DNA from 2 places in the Streptomyces sp. NPDC057253 genome. Region 2 is predicted to be linked to the other one. Evidence: riboswitches for the same ligand, from Rfam matches in the RefSeq annotation. Region 2 holds a riboswitch; the other holds the start of a gene.
What was found. A riboswitch is a leader RNA that binds a small molecule or an ion and turns the genes downstream of it on or off. The one in region 2 is predicted to bind S-adenosylmethionine.

Region 1 (5,692 bases), on a different contig from region 2:
TCTTCTCCGCGCACGGCACCGACTTCGACGACGCCCTGGCCTTCGCCGAGGACATCCGCACCCGTCTGCGCGCCGTCGGCCGGCCCGACGACGATCTGCGGATCCTGCCCGGCACCGAGATCATCATCGGTGCCACCGAGGAGGAGGCCGAGGAGAAGAAGCGCTGGATCCGGCTCCAGCAGGTCACCCCCGCCACCGCGCTCGGGATCGCCTCACTGCTGTGGGGCATCGACCTGTCCGACCGCGACGCCGACGGCCCGCTGCCCGCCGAGGACCCGGTCGTCACCGAGAACGACGGCTCCTTCGGGGCCCGGCGCATCGCCGACCCGCGGGCCGTCGTGGCCGAATGGCGGGGGAAGGCCGAGGCGCACGGCTGGTCGCTGCGCGAGACCGTGATCGCCCTCGGCCCGCAGCGCGGGCACGTCGGCACCCCGTCCGGCCTGGCCGACAAGTTCGCCCGCTTTGTACGGCACGGCGCGATCGACGGCTTCAACGTCACGCCGTACCTCATCCCCGACGGCCTCGACGACATCGTCGACCTGCTCGTCCCGGAACTGCAGGAACGCGGGATCTACCGCACCGAGTACACCGGCACCACACTCCGCGACCACCTCGGCCTGCGCGCGCCCCTCACCCACCGTGCCGCGCAGGAACGGCAGCAGGCAGGCTGAGGACCGGGATGCCCCTTCACCTCAGGACCTCAGGACCTCAGGACCTCAGGACCGAGGACACATGACTGACAAGAAGCTGTCACAGACGGACCGGAATGCGGGCTCGCCTCGCGCCGGTTCTGACTGACATGACTGTTGGAGTAGCGCTCAACGCGTCCGACGCGCCGAACCAGGTCGACGCCACCGTCCAACTCGCCCAGGAGGCCGCGGAGTTCGGTGTCACGTCGGCCTGGTTCGGGCAGACCTTCGGCGCGGACTCACCCCAGCTCGCGGCGATCGTCGGGCGCGAGGTGCCGGGCCTCCAGGTCGGCACCTCCGCGATTCCCGTCTTCGGCCGGCATCCGCTGCTCGTGTCCAGCCAGGCCCAGACCGCGCAGGCCGCCACCCACGGCCGCTACCACCTCGGCCTGGCCCTGGGCACGAAACTGCTGACGGAGACCGGCTTCGGCCTGCCCTTCGAACGCCCCATCGCCCGGCTGCGCGAATTCCTCATCGCCCTGCGGGAGTTGACCGAGACCGGTACGGCCGACTTCCACGGGGAACTGCTCACCGCGGCCACCCCGGTCCCGGCGCGCGTGCCGGGCGCCGAAGGCGGTGTCCCCCTGCTGGTCGCCGCGATGGGCCCACAGGCCCTGCGGGCCAGCGGGGAACTGGCGGACGGGATCCTGCCCTACCTGGCGGGTCCCCGTGCCCTGGCGGACCACATCGTGCCCGCCCTGACCGCCGCGGCCGAGGCAGCCGGACAGCCCGCGCCGAGGGTCGTGGCCCTGGTGCCCGGCGTGGTCACTGACGACGTGGACGCGGTGCGGGCCAAGGCCATCGACAACCTCGCGTTCTACGAGCAGATCCCGTCCTACGCCCGGGTCATCGAACTCTCCGGCGGCCGGCGTGCCGCCGACCTGGCCGTGATCGGCGACGAGAAGACGGTCGAGGCCGAGGTACGCCGTTACCGCGACGCCGGCGCCACCGAGGTCGTGTTCTCCGGCACCGAGCTCGCGGGGGAGGCGGCTCGCCGACGCACCTGGCGACTCCTCGGCGAACTGGCCGGCTGAGCACAGCCGTCGACTCGACAACCCCCTACCGCCCCCGCCCAAAAGCCCCCGACACCAAGGAGATTCCCCATGACCACCGAGGCCACCACTGACCTCCACGCCTTCACCGAGAACTGGCAGGAGTGGCACCGCGCCCAGGAGGCCCGGCTCGCCGACCCCCACGGGTTCCTGGCGGTCACCGGCCTGCACTGGCTCGACGAGACGCCCCAGCGTTTCCCGGACGCGCCCGGCGCCTGGCGCACCGGCCCCGAGGGAGTCGTCGTCGACCTCGACGAGGGCGAGGAACTGGTCGTCGACGGCACGCCGGTGCACGGTGAACACCGCTTCGGTGTGATTCCCGAGCGCGGCGGCGTCAACGCCGTCTGGAAGGACGCCGTCATCGAGGTCGCCAAGCGCGGCGGCAACGACATCGTGCGCCCCCGGCACCCGGACGCGCCGCTGCGCACGGCCTTCGCCGGAACGCCCGCCTACGCCCCCGACCCGCGCTGGGCCGTGACGGGCCGCTACGTCCCCTTCGACACTCCGCGGCCGACCACCGTGGGCGCCGCCGTGGAAGGCCTTGAGCATGTGTACGACGCTCCGGGCAGGGTCGAGTTCGAGCTGGACGGGCGCCCGCTGTCACTGACCGCGTTCCCCGGCCACGGCGCGGGACGGCTGCTGGTCCTGTTCACCGACGAGACCTCCGGGGTCACGACCTACGCCGCGAACCGGGCCCTCGCCCTGGAGCCGCCCGCCGCCGACGGTTCGGTCGTCCTGGACTTCAACCGGGCCACGAACCTGCCCTGCGCCTACACGGACCTGGCCACCTGCCCGCTGCCCCCGGCCGAGAACCGGCTGCCGGTGGCGGTCGAGGCCGGTCAGAAGATCCCCCGTGAGCGCGGTGGCTCCTGAGCTGGGCGCACTCGCGCCCCGACTCCCCCTGCACGGCGTGCTTTTGCGCCATTGACGTACGGCAAGCGCCCTCCGTACGATCACAAAAGGCATTGAGTGTCAGCGTCAAGCCCTGGCTCGCTGACCGGCAACCCTCCCACGCGGTGGGGTGCTCCAGGTGAAAGCCCGGCGGGATCACCGACGATCTCCGCAAGCGCGTAGCCCCTCGCACGGGGCCAAGGACGGGAAGGATCGGCATGCGGCTTCGTTGTGAAGACCTCGGTGCGTCCTTCGGTCTCGCCACGGTGTTCTCCCGGCTCTCGCGCCGGCGCCACATCGACCTGAAGCGCTCGGACAGCAGCCTCTGTCAGGCCTGACAGGCCGTCCCAGGGCCGGTCGACGTCCGGCACCGGTCGTCGCCGCACCCGGCTCCACCTGATCCCGCCCTCTGCCGGATCCCCGTTTCCCCCCTGATCCCCGTCTGCATCGCGCAGCCCCGGCCCGGCCGACGCCGGCCGGGGCCGCACGCCCCGGCACGCCCACGCACGCCCGCGCCTTCTGCGGCACCCGTGCCTGGTGACACGAGTAGGAGTACCCCTCCGTGAGAGCAATTCCGGATTTCCGATCCTCCCGTTGGGCGGCGCTGACCGCCCTGGCCACCACCGGTGTGCTGCTGACCGCCTGCGGATCGAGCGGTGACGGCTCCGGCGCCGGCAGCGGCCGGCCGAAGTCCGGCGGCACCCTGACGTTCGCGGTGGGTTCCGACTCCGGCTGCGTGGACCCTCAGCAGGTCAACAGCAACGAGAGCATCTACTCGGTGCGCCAGACCGTCGACTCCCTGACCGACCAGGACCCTGAGACCGGCAAGATCGTGCCGTGGCTGGCCAAGAGCTGGGACGTCAACTCCGACGCGACCCAGTTCACGTTCCACCTTCGCTCGGGTGTCACCTTCAGCGACGGCTCCCAGCTGACCGCGCAGGTGGTCAAGGACAACTTCGACGCGGTGCCGAAGCTCGGCCCCCTCGGGGCCCTCGCGCAGGGCTACCTCAGCGGTGTCCAGAGCACCGCCGTGGTGGACCCGCTCACCGTCAAGGTGACCTTCAAGCAGCCCAACGCACAGTTCCTGCAAGCGACTTCGACCCACTCGCTGGGCATCGAGTCGTCGGCGAGCGCGAAGAAGACCCCGCAGCAGAAGTGCAGCGAGGGCGTGATCGGATCCGGGCCGTTCGTGCTGAAGCAGTACGTGCAGAACCAGTCGATCACCCTGGCCAAGCGCACCGGCTACGACTGGGGCTCCTCCCTGTGGTCCAAGAAGGGCGAGGCCTACCTGGACAAGGTGGTGTTCAAGGTCGTGCCCGAGGCGGGGGTGCGGGCCGGCAGTCTCCAGTCCGGGCAGGTGGACGCGATCAGCAGCGTCGGCAAGGCCAACGAGGCGGCCCTCAAGGGCGGTCAGGTCACCCTGCTGCGGCGCGCCAACCCCGGCGTGGTGTTCGGCCTGGGCCTGAACAACTCCCGGCCCCTGCTCAAGGACACCAAGGTGCGTCAGGCGATCCTGGCCGCCGTCGACCGGAAGCAGATCGCCGACACCGTGTTCCCGACCGGCACCCGGCCGGCGACCAGCGTCCTGGCGCACACCACACCCGACTACACCGACCTCTCCTCGGATCTCGCCTTCGACGCGGCCAAGGCCAAGTCCCTGCTCGACGAGGCCGGTTGGAAGGAGGGCAGCGACGGGATCCGCGTCAAGGACGGCAAGAAGCTGCGCCTGACCATCACCTGGTTCCCCAACGCGGGCACCAACCAGCCCGCCCTGGAGCTGGTCCAGCAGCAGTTGAAGGCGGTCGGGATCGACGTGGTGCTCCAGCAGCGCCAGGTCAGTGACTTCGCCACCACCGTCCAGTCGAGTGACTTCGACGTGGTGTGGGGGAACGTGACCCGCGCCGACCCGGACATCCTGCGCACCTCCTTCTCCACCCAGTTGAACAACTCCTACAAGCTGCCCGCCAGTTCGCTGGACACGGCACTGTCCGAGCAGGCCGCGACCCCGGACACCGCCAAGCGCGGGCAACTGGTGGACGAGGCGCAGAAGCTGATCGTGCAGAACGCGTACAACGTGCCGGTGGTCGAGCTCCAGACCCAACTGGCCGTGACGAAGAAGGTCCACGACCTCGACTTCGACTCGGGCAGCCGCGTCCAGCTGCACGACACCTGGATCGGCTGACACGTGCGCCGCTATGTGATCAAGCGACTCGCGCAGGCGGTCGGGGTGCTGTGGGCGGCGTACACGGTGTCGTTCCTGGTGCTGAACTGGCTGCCCGGTGACCCGGTCACCGCGATGGCCGGTGCCGGGCTGGACTCGGGCGAGGTCGATCCGGCCCGGCTCGCCGCCCTGCGGCACGAGTACGGCTTCGACAAACCCGTGCTCGTGCAGTACGCCGACTATCTGGGACGGGCGGTGCGCGGGGACTTCGGCAACGCGGTGTCCACGGGCCGCCCGGTGACCTCCACGCTCGGCGACGCACTGCCCCAGACCCTCCAACTGACCAGTGCCGCCCTGCTGTTGGCGGTGCTGCTCGGCGGAGGCCTCGCGGTGCTGGCGACCTACACCTCGCAGCGGTGGCTGCGGCAGCTGCTGCTGTCGCTGCCGCCGCTCGGGGTGTCCGTCCCGACGTTCTGGGTGGGGCTGCTGCTCGTGGAGGCGTTCTCCTTCCGGCTGCGCTGGTTCCCCGCGTTCGGCAACGACGGATTCAGGGGGCTGGTGCTGCCGGCCCTCACCCTGGCGGTGCCGACCGGTGCGCAGATCGCGCAGGTGCTCGCCAAGAGCCTGCTCACCGCACTGGACCAGGCGTATGTGGAGACCGCCCGGGCCAAGGGCGCCGGCCGGTGGCGGGTCCATCTGCGGCACGCGCTGCGCAACGCGTCCCTGCCGGCGCTGACGGTCGTCGGCCTCCTGGTGGGACAGCTGATCGCCGGTTCGGTGGTCGTCGAGACGGTGTTCTCCCGCGACGGCCTCGGCCGGGTCACCGCGGCGGCGGTCACGGCGCAGGACATCCCGCTGGTCCAGGGGGTAGTGGTGTTCGGAGCACTGATCTTCGTCAT
Region 2 (5,692 bases):
ACATTCCAGAAGAGAACCTGCCCGCAGAGCAGGACGCGCACGGCGCGGTAGGCGTCGCGGACGAGCAGAACCCGTTCGCCGACCCCGGTCTGCCGCCCCACGAGCACCGGGTGCAGGACATCGACGAGCGGGCCGCCAAGCGGTCCGAGCGCACGGTGGCCATGCTGTTCACGGTCTCGATGCTGTCGACGATCGGGTTCATCGCCTCGTACGTGGGCATCCCCCACGACAAGTCGATCTTCGTCTTCCCGATCGGGCACATCAACGCGCTGAACTTCGCGCTGGGCCTGACCCTCGGTCTCGCCCTCTTCGCGATCGGCGCGGGTGCGGTCCACTGGGCCCGCACCCTGATGTCCGACGAGGAGATCGCCGACGAGCGTCACCCGATCGAGGCGCCCCCCGAGGTCAAGGCCAAGGTCATGGCCGACTTCAAGCAGGGCGCCAAGGAGTCGGCGCTCGGCCGCCGCAAGCTGATCCGCAACACGATGTTCGGCGCGCTGGCCCTGTTCCCGCTCTCCGGTGTCATGCTGCTGCGCGACCTCGGTCCGCTGCCCGGCACCAAGCTCCGCCACACCATGTGGTCCAAGGGCAAGCTGCTGGTCAACATGAACACCGACCAGCCGCTGCGTCCCTCGGACGTCGCGGTCGGCTCCCTCACCTTCGCCAAGCCCGAGGGCTTGGAGGAGCACTCCGAGGAGTTCCAGACCGAGATCGCCAAGGCCGCCCTGATGATCGTCCGGCTCCAGCCCGACAACATCAAGGACAAGCGCGAGCTCGAGTGGTCGCACGAGGGAATCGTCGCGTACTCGAAGATCTGCACCCACGTCGGTTGCCCGATCTCCCTGTACGAGCAGCAGACGCACCACGTGCTCTGCCCCTGCCACCAGTCCACCTTCGACCTCTCCGACGGTGCCCGGGTGATCTTCGGCCCCGCCGGTCACGCCCTGCCGCAGCTGCGCATCGGCGTGAACGACGAGGGCTACCTTGAAGCGCTCGGCGACTTCGAGGAGCCCGTCGGTCCTGCATTCTGGGAGCGCGGATGAGCACTACAGAGTCCACCGAAGCCCGCTCTCGCGGGAAGGCACCGGCCGGCGAGCGTGTCGCCGACTGGGCCGACGGCCGGCTGGGGATCTACTCCCTGGCCAAGGCCAACATGCGCAAGATCTTCCCCGACCACTGGTCGTTCATGTTGGGTGAGGTCTGCCTCTACAGCTTCATCATCATCATCCTCACGGGTGTGTACCTGACGCTGTTCTTCCACCCGTCGATGAACGAGGTGGAGTACCACGGCAGCTACGTCCCGCTGCAGGGACAGCTGATGTCCGAGGCGTTCAACTCGACCATGCACATCTCCTTCGATGTGCGCGGTGGTCTGCTGATCCGGCAGATCCACCACTGGGCGGCGCTGATCTTCCTCGCCGGCATGTTCGTGCACATGATGCGGGTGTTCTTCACGGGCGCGTTCCGCAAGCCGCGTGAGGTCAACTGGCTGTTCGGCTTCCTGCTGTTCGTCCTCGGCATGTTCACCGGCTTCACCGGTTACTCGCTCCCGGACGACCTGCTCTCCGGCACCGGTGTCCGCTTCATGGAGGGCGCGGTCCTGTCCGTGCCGATCGTCGGCACGTACCTGTCGTTCTTCCTGTTCGGCGGGGAGTTCCCGGGCGGCGACTTCGTGGCCCGCTTCTACTCGATCCACGTCCTGCTGCTGCCGGGCATCATGCTCGGTCTGGTCGTCGGCCACCTGATCCTGGTCTTCTACCACAAGCACACGCAGTTCGCGGGCCCCGGCAAGACGAACAACAACGTGGTCGGCATGCCGCTGCTGCCGGTCTACATGGCCAAGGCCGGAGGCTTCTTCTTCCTGGTCTTCGGTGTCATCGCGGCCATCGCGGCGATCGCCTCGATCAACCCGATCTGGTCGATGGGCCCCTACCGTCCGGACCAGGTGTCCACGGGCGCCCAGCCGGACTGGTACATGGGCTTCTCCGAGGGCCTGATCCGTGTCATGCCGGGCTGGGAGATCAACTTCTGGGGTCACACGCTCGTCCTGGGTGTGTTCATCCCGCTGATGATCTTCCCGCTGGTCCTGGTCGCGATCGCGGTCTACCCGTTCATCGAGTCCTGGGTCACCGGCGACAAGCGCGAGCACCACATCCTGGACCGCCCGCGCAACGCCCCGACGCGTACGGCCTTCGGTGTCGCCTGGATCACCTGGTACTTCGTGCTGCTGGTCGGTGGTGGAAACGACCTCTGGGCCACCCACTTCCACCTGTCGATCAACGCCATCACCTGGTTCGTGCGGGTCGCGTTCTTCGTCGCCCCGGTCCTCGCGTTCATCGTCACCAAGCGGATCTGCCTCGGCCTCCAGCGCCGTGACAAGGACAAGGTGCTGCACGGGCGCGAGTCCGGCATCATCAAGCGCCTGCCGCACGGTGAGTTCATCGAGGTGCACGAGCCGCTCAGCCAGGAGCAGCTGCACACGCTCACGGCACACGAGCAGTACAAGCCGGCCGCGATCGGCGCCACGGTCGACGAGAACGGCGTCGAGCGCAAGGTCAAGGGCACCGAGAAGCTGCGCGCCAAGCTGAGCGAGGCGTACTACGGCGAGGAGTCCCAGATCGCCAAGCCGACCGTCGAGGAGTACAAGGAGATCACCAGCGGCCACGGCCACCACTGATCCCTGCTTGTCGCTGCGCTCGCCACAGCGCGGTTGAAAGGACCCCGTCCGAATCCCGGACGGGGTCCTTTGCCGTGCGGGTGCGGCTTCGGTGGGGGCGGGCGCTTTTTGCGCAGTTCCCCGCGCCCCTGAGATGGCCCGTCCGAACACCGGACGGGGGCCTGCGACGTGCTGTGGGCTGGATAGGGTGGCAGCAGACTTCTCTACGACATCTGGAGCGGCCCCATGAGCGCTGTGACCCCCGCTGGAGGCGACATCGCGGCGGGCCGTTCCTGGCCCGAGGTGTTGAACGCCCTGCTGTACGGGCGGGACCAGAGCGCCGACGCCACGGCGTGGGCGATGGACCGGATCATGCAGGGCGAGGCGACCGACGCGCAGATCGCCGGGTTCGTGGTCGCGCTCCGGGCCAAGGGCGAGACGGTCGAGGAGATCAACGGGCTGGTGCGGACGATGTACGCGCACGCCAATGTGATCGAGGTCCCCGGGCGGACGGTCGACATCGTCGGCACCGGCGGCGACGGCGCCAAGACCGTCAACATCTCCACCATGTCGGCGATCGTCGTGGCCGGAGCCGGCGCCACGGTCGTCAAGCACGGCAACCGGGCCGCCTCCTCCGCGTCCGGCGCCTCGGATGTCCTGGAGAAGCTCGGCGTCAATCTGGAGCTGACGCCGAAGCGGGTGGCCGAGGTCGCCGAGGAGGCCGGGATCACCTTCTGCTTCGCGATCAAGTTCCATCCCGCGCTGCGTCACGCGGGCGCCGCACGCGGCCAGTTGGGCATCCGCACGGTCTTCAACATCCTCGGCCCGCTGACCAACCCCGCCCGGGTGCGCGCCCAGGCCGTCGGGGTCGCGGACCCGCGCATGGCCCCGGTCGTCGCGGGCGTCTTCGCCGAGCGCGGCAACTCCTCGCTGGTCTTCCGCGGTGACGACGGCCTCGACGAGCTGACGACCACCTCGACCTCCCACGTCTGGGTCGTCCGGGACGGCAAGGTCACCGAGGAGAGCTTCGACCCCCGTGACGTCGGCATCGAGCTGGTCCCGGTCGAGGCCCTGCGCGGTGGTGACCCGGCGTACAACGCGGAGGTCGCCAGGAAGCTCCTGGACGGCGGGACGGGCCCGGTCCGGGACGCCGTACTCCTGAACTCGGCGGCCGCGCTGGTGGCCCTGGACCCGGGCACCGGGACGCTGGCCGAGCAGCTGCGGGCCGGGATGGACAAGGCCGCGGAGTCGATCGACTCCGGGTCGGCCAAGCGGACGCTGGAGCGCTGGGTGGCCGCGAGCAACGCGTAGCGGCCGGCGGGGTGTCGTCCCGCGATCCGGACACGGGTTGCGGGACGACGATCACATCGCGTAGGTTTTTTGACCAGGTCATGAGTGACAGTCATGAGGCCCCGGCCGACTGTCCGGCAACCCTCCGTCCGTGGCGGGGTGCCCCGGGTGAAGACCAGGCCGTAGGCAGCGAGGTCTGCGGCAAGCGCGGATCCCTCACGAACCAGGGATCCTGGTCGTTCGAGGAGTCTTCCGTGAGCAAGCGAATGCGCTAGGGCGCCGAGCCCCGCCTCCGCACACCCCTCTCACCCTTCACTTTTCACGGGAGTCCCCCATGTCTGTCTCCACCGCTGCCTCCGTCCAGTCGCTTTGTGCCCAGCTGCCCGTTCTGGGCCGGGATGTCACCGTCCCGCTCGTCACGGGTGGCGAAGTCACCTACGCGGCGCTCGACTACGCGGCCAGCGCCCCCGCCCTCCAGCGCGTCTGGGACGACGTGGCGGCCTACGCGCCCTACTACGGCAGCGTGCACCGCGGGGCCGGCTACCTCTCCCAGCTGTCGACCGACCTCTTCGAGAACGCCCGCAGGACCGTCACCGAGTTCCTCGACTGCCGTGCGGACGACCAGCTGATCTTCACCCGGTCGACCACCGACTCGCTCAACCTCCTCGCCGCCGCCCTCCCCGCCGACTGCCAGGTCTTCGTCTTCGAGACCGAGCACCACGCGAGCCTGCTGCCCTGGAAGGACGCCCGGGTCAGCTACCTCGACGCCCCGCGCACCCCGCTCCAGGCCGTCGAGACCCTGGAGAAGGCCCTCGCCGCCCGGGACCCCTACGGCCCGGCCCTGGTCTGCGTCACCGGTGCCTCCAACGTCACCGGTGAGCTGTGGCCGGTCCGCGAGCTGGCCGCCGCCGCCCACGCCCATGGCGCCCGGATCGTCCTCGACGCCGCCCAGCTCGCCCCGCACCACCCGGTGAGCGTCCGCGACCTCGACGTCGACTGGGTCGCCTTCTCCGGCCACAAGCTGTACGCCCCCTTCGGCTCCGGAGTCCTCGCCGGCCGCGCCGACTGGCTCAGGGCGGCCGACCCCTACCTCGCGGGTGGTGGCGCCAGCCGCAAGGTCACCCGGCGCGAGGACGGGGGAGTGGACGTGGAGTGGCACGACAGCGCCGCCCGCCACGAGGCCGGCTCCCCGAACGTCATCGGCGCCTACTCCATCGCGTCGGCCTGCAAGGCCCTCACCGAGGCCGGCTTCGACACCCTGGTCGCCCGTGAGCAGCACCTGATCGAGAAGGTCCGCGAGGGCCTCGCCGAGGTCCCCGAGGTCCGTGTCCTCTCCCTGTTCGGCGACGACGCCCCCCGCGTCGGCGTGATCTCCTTCGTCGTCGAGGGCTGGAACAGCTCCCACTTCGCCGCCGCCCTGTCCGCCGAGTACGGCATCGGCGTCCGCGACGGCCTCTTCTGCGCCCACCCCCTCGTCCGCACCCTCCTCGGCAGCGACCCGCAGACCCAGGGCGAGTGCGGGGCCCCCGAGGCGGCGCCCGGTGAGAAGTCGCTGAACGCGATCCGGGTGAGCTTCGGCGCGGGCACGCCGGACGAGCACGTGGAGCGGTTCGTGAAGGCCGTGAAGGAACTGGTCGCGGACGGTGCGAAGTGGTCGTACCGCACGGAGGACGGCCGCTGCGTCCCGGCCGTCTGACGTACCGGCGTCCACCCCGCGTATACGCTCGACCCCGGCAGCCGTACGGA

Region 1: it holds a riboswitch for S-adenosylmethionine, as region 2 does, so the genes downstream of both, ACFULQ_RS17810 (ABC transporter substrate-binding protein) here and ACFULQ_RS42290 (aminotransferase class V-fold PLP-dependent enzyme) in region 2, are expected to answer to the same signal.

Annotation. Positions count from the first base shown of each region.
Region 1 covers NZ_JBHUXV010000028.1:41,728-47,419, reverse strand. Annotated here, with positions in the region: gene ACFULQ_RS17825 (NtaA/DmoA family FMN-dependent monooxygenase) at 1-671, shown strand, start outside; gene ACFULQ_RS17820 (LLM class F420-dependent oxidoreductase) at 800-1,723, shown strand; gene ACFULQ_RS17815 (DUF1684 domain-containing protein) at 1,793-2,614, shown strand; SAM riboswitch class IV at 2,703-2,816, shown strand; gene ACFULQ_RS17810 (ABC transporter substrate-binding protein) at 3,195-4,814, shown strand; gene ACFULQ_RS17805 (ABC transporter permease) at 4,818-5,692, shown strand, end outside.
Region 2 covers NZ_JBHUXV010000141.1:11,749-17,440, forward strand. Annotated here, with positions in the region: gene ACFULQ_RS42275 (Rieske 2Fe-2S domain-containing protein) at 1-1,043, shown strand, start outside; gene ACFULQ_RS42280 (cytochrome bc complex cytochrome b subunit) at 1,040-2,677, shown strand; gene trpD (anthranilate phosphoribosyltransferase) at 2,903-3,967, shown strand; SAM riboswitch class IV at 4,044-4,160, shown strand; gene ACFULQ_RS42290 (aminotransferase class V-fold PLP-dependent enzyme) at 4,281-5,642, shown strand.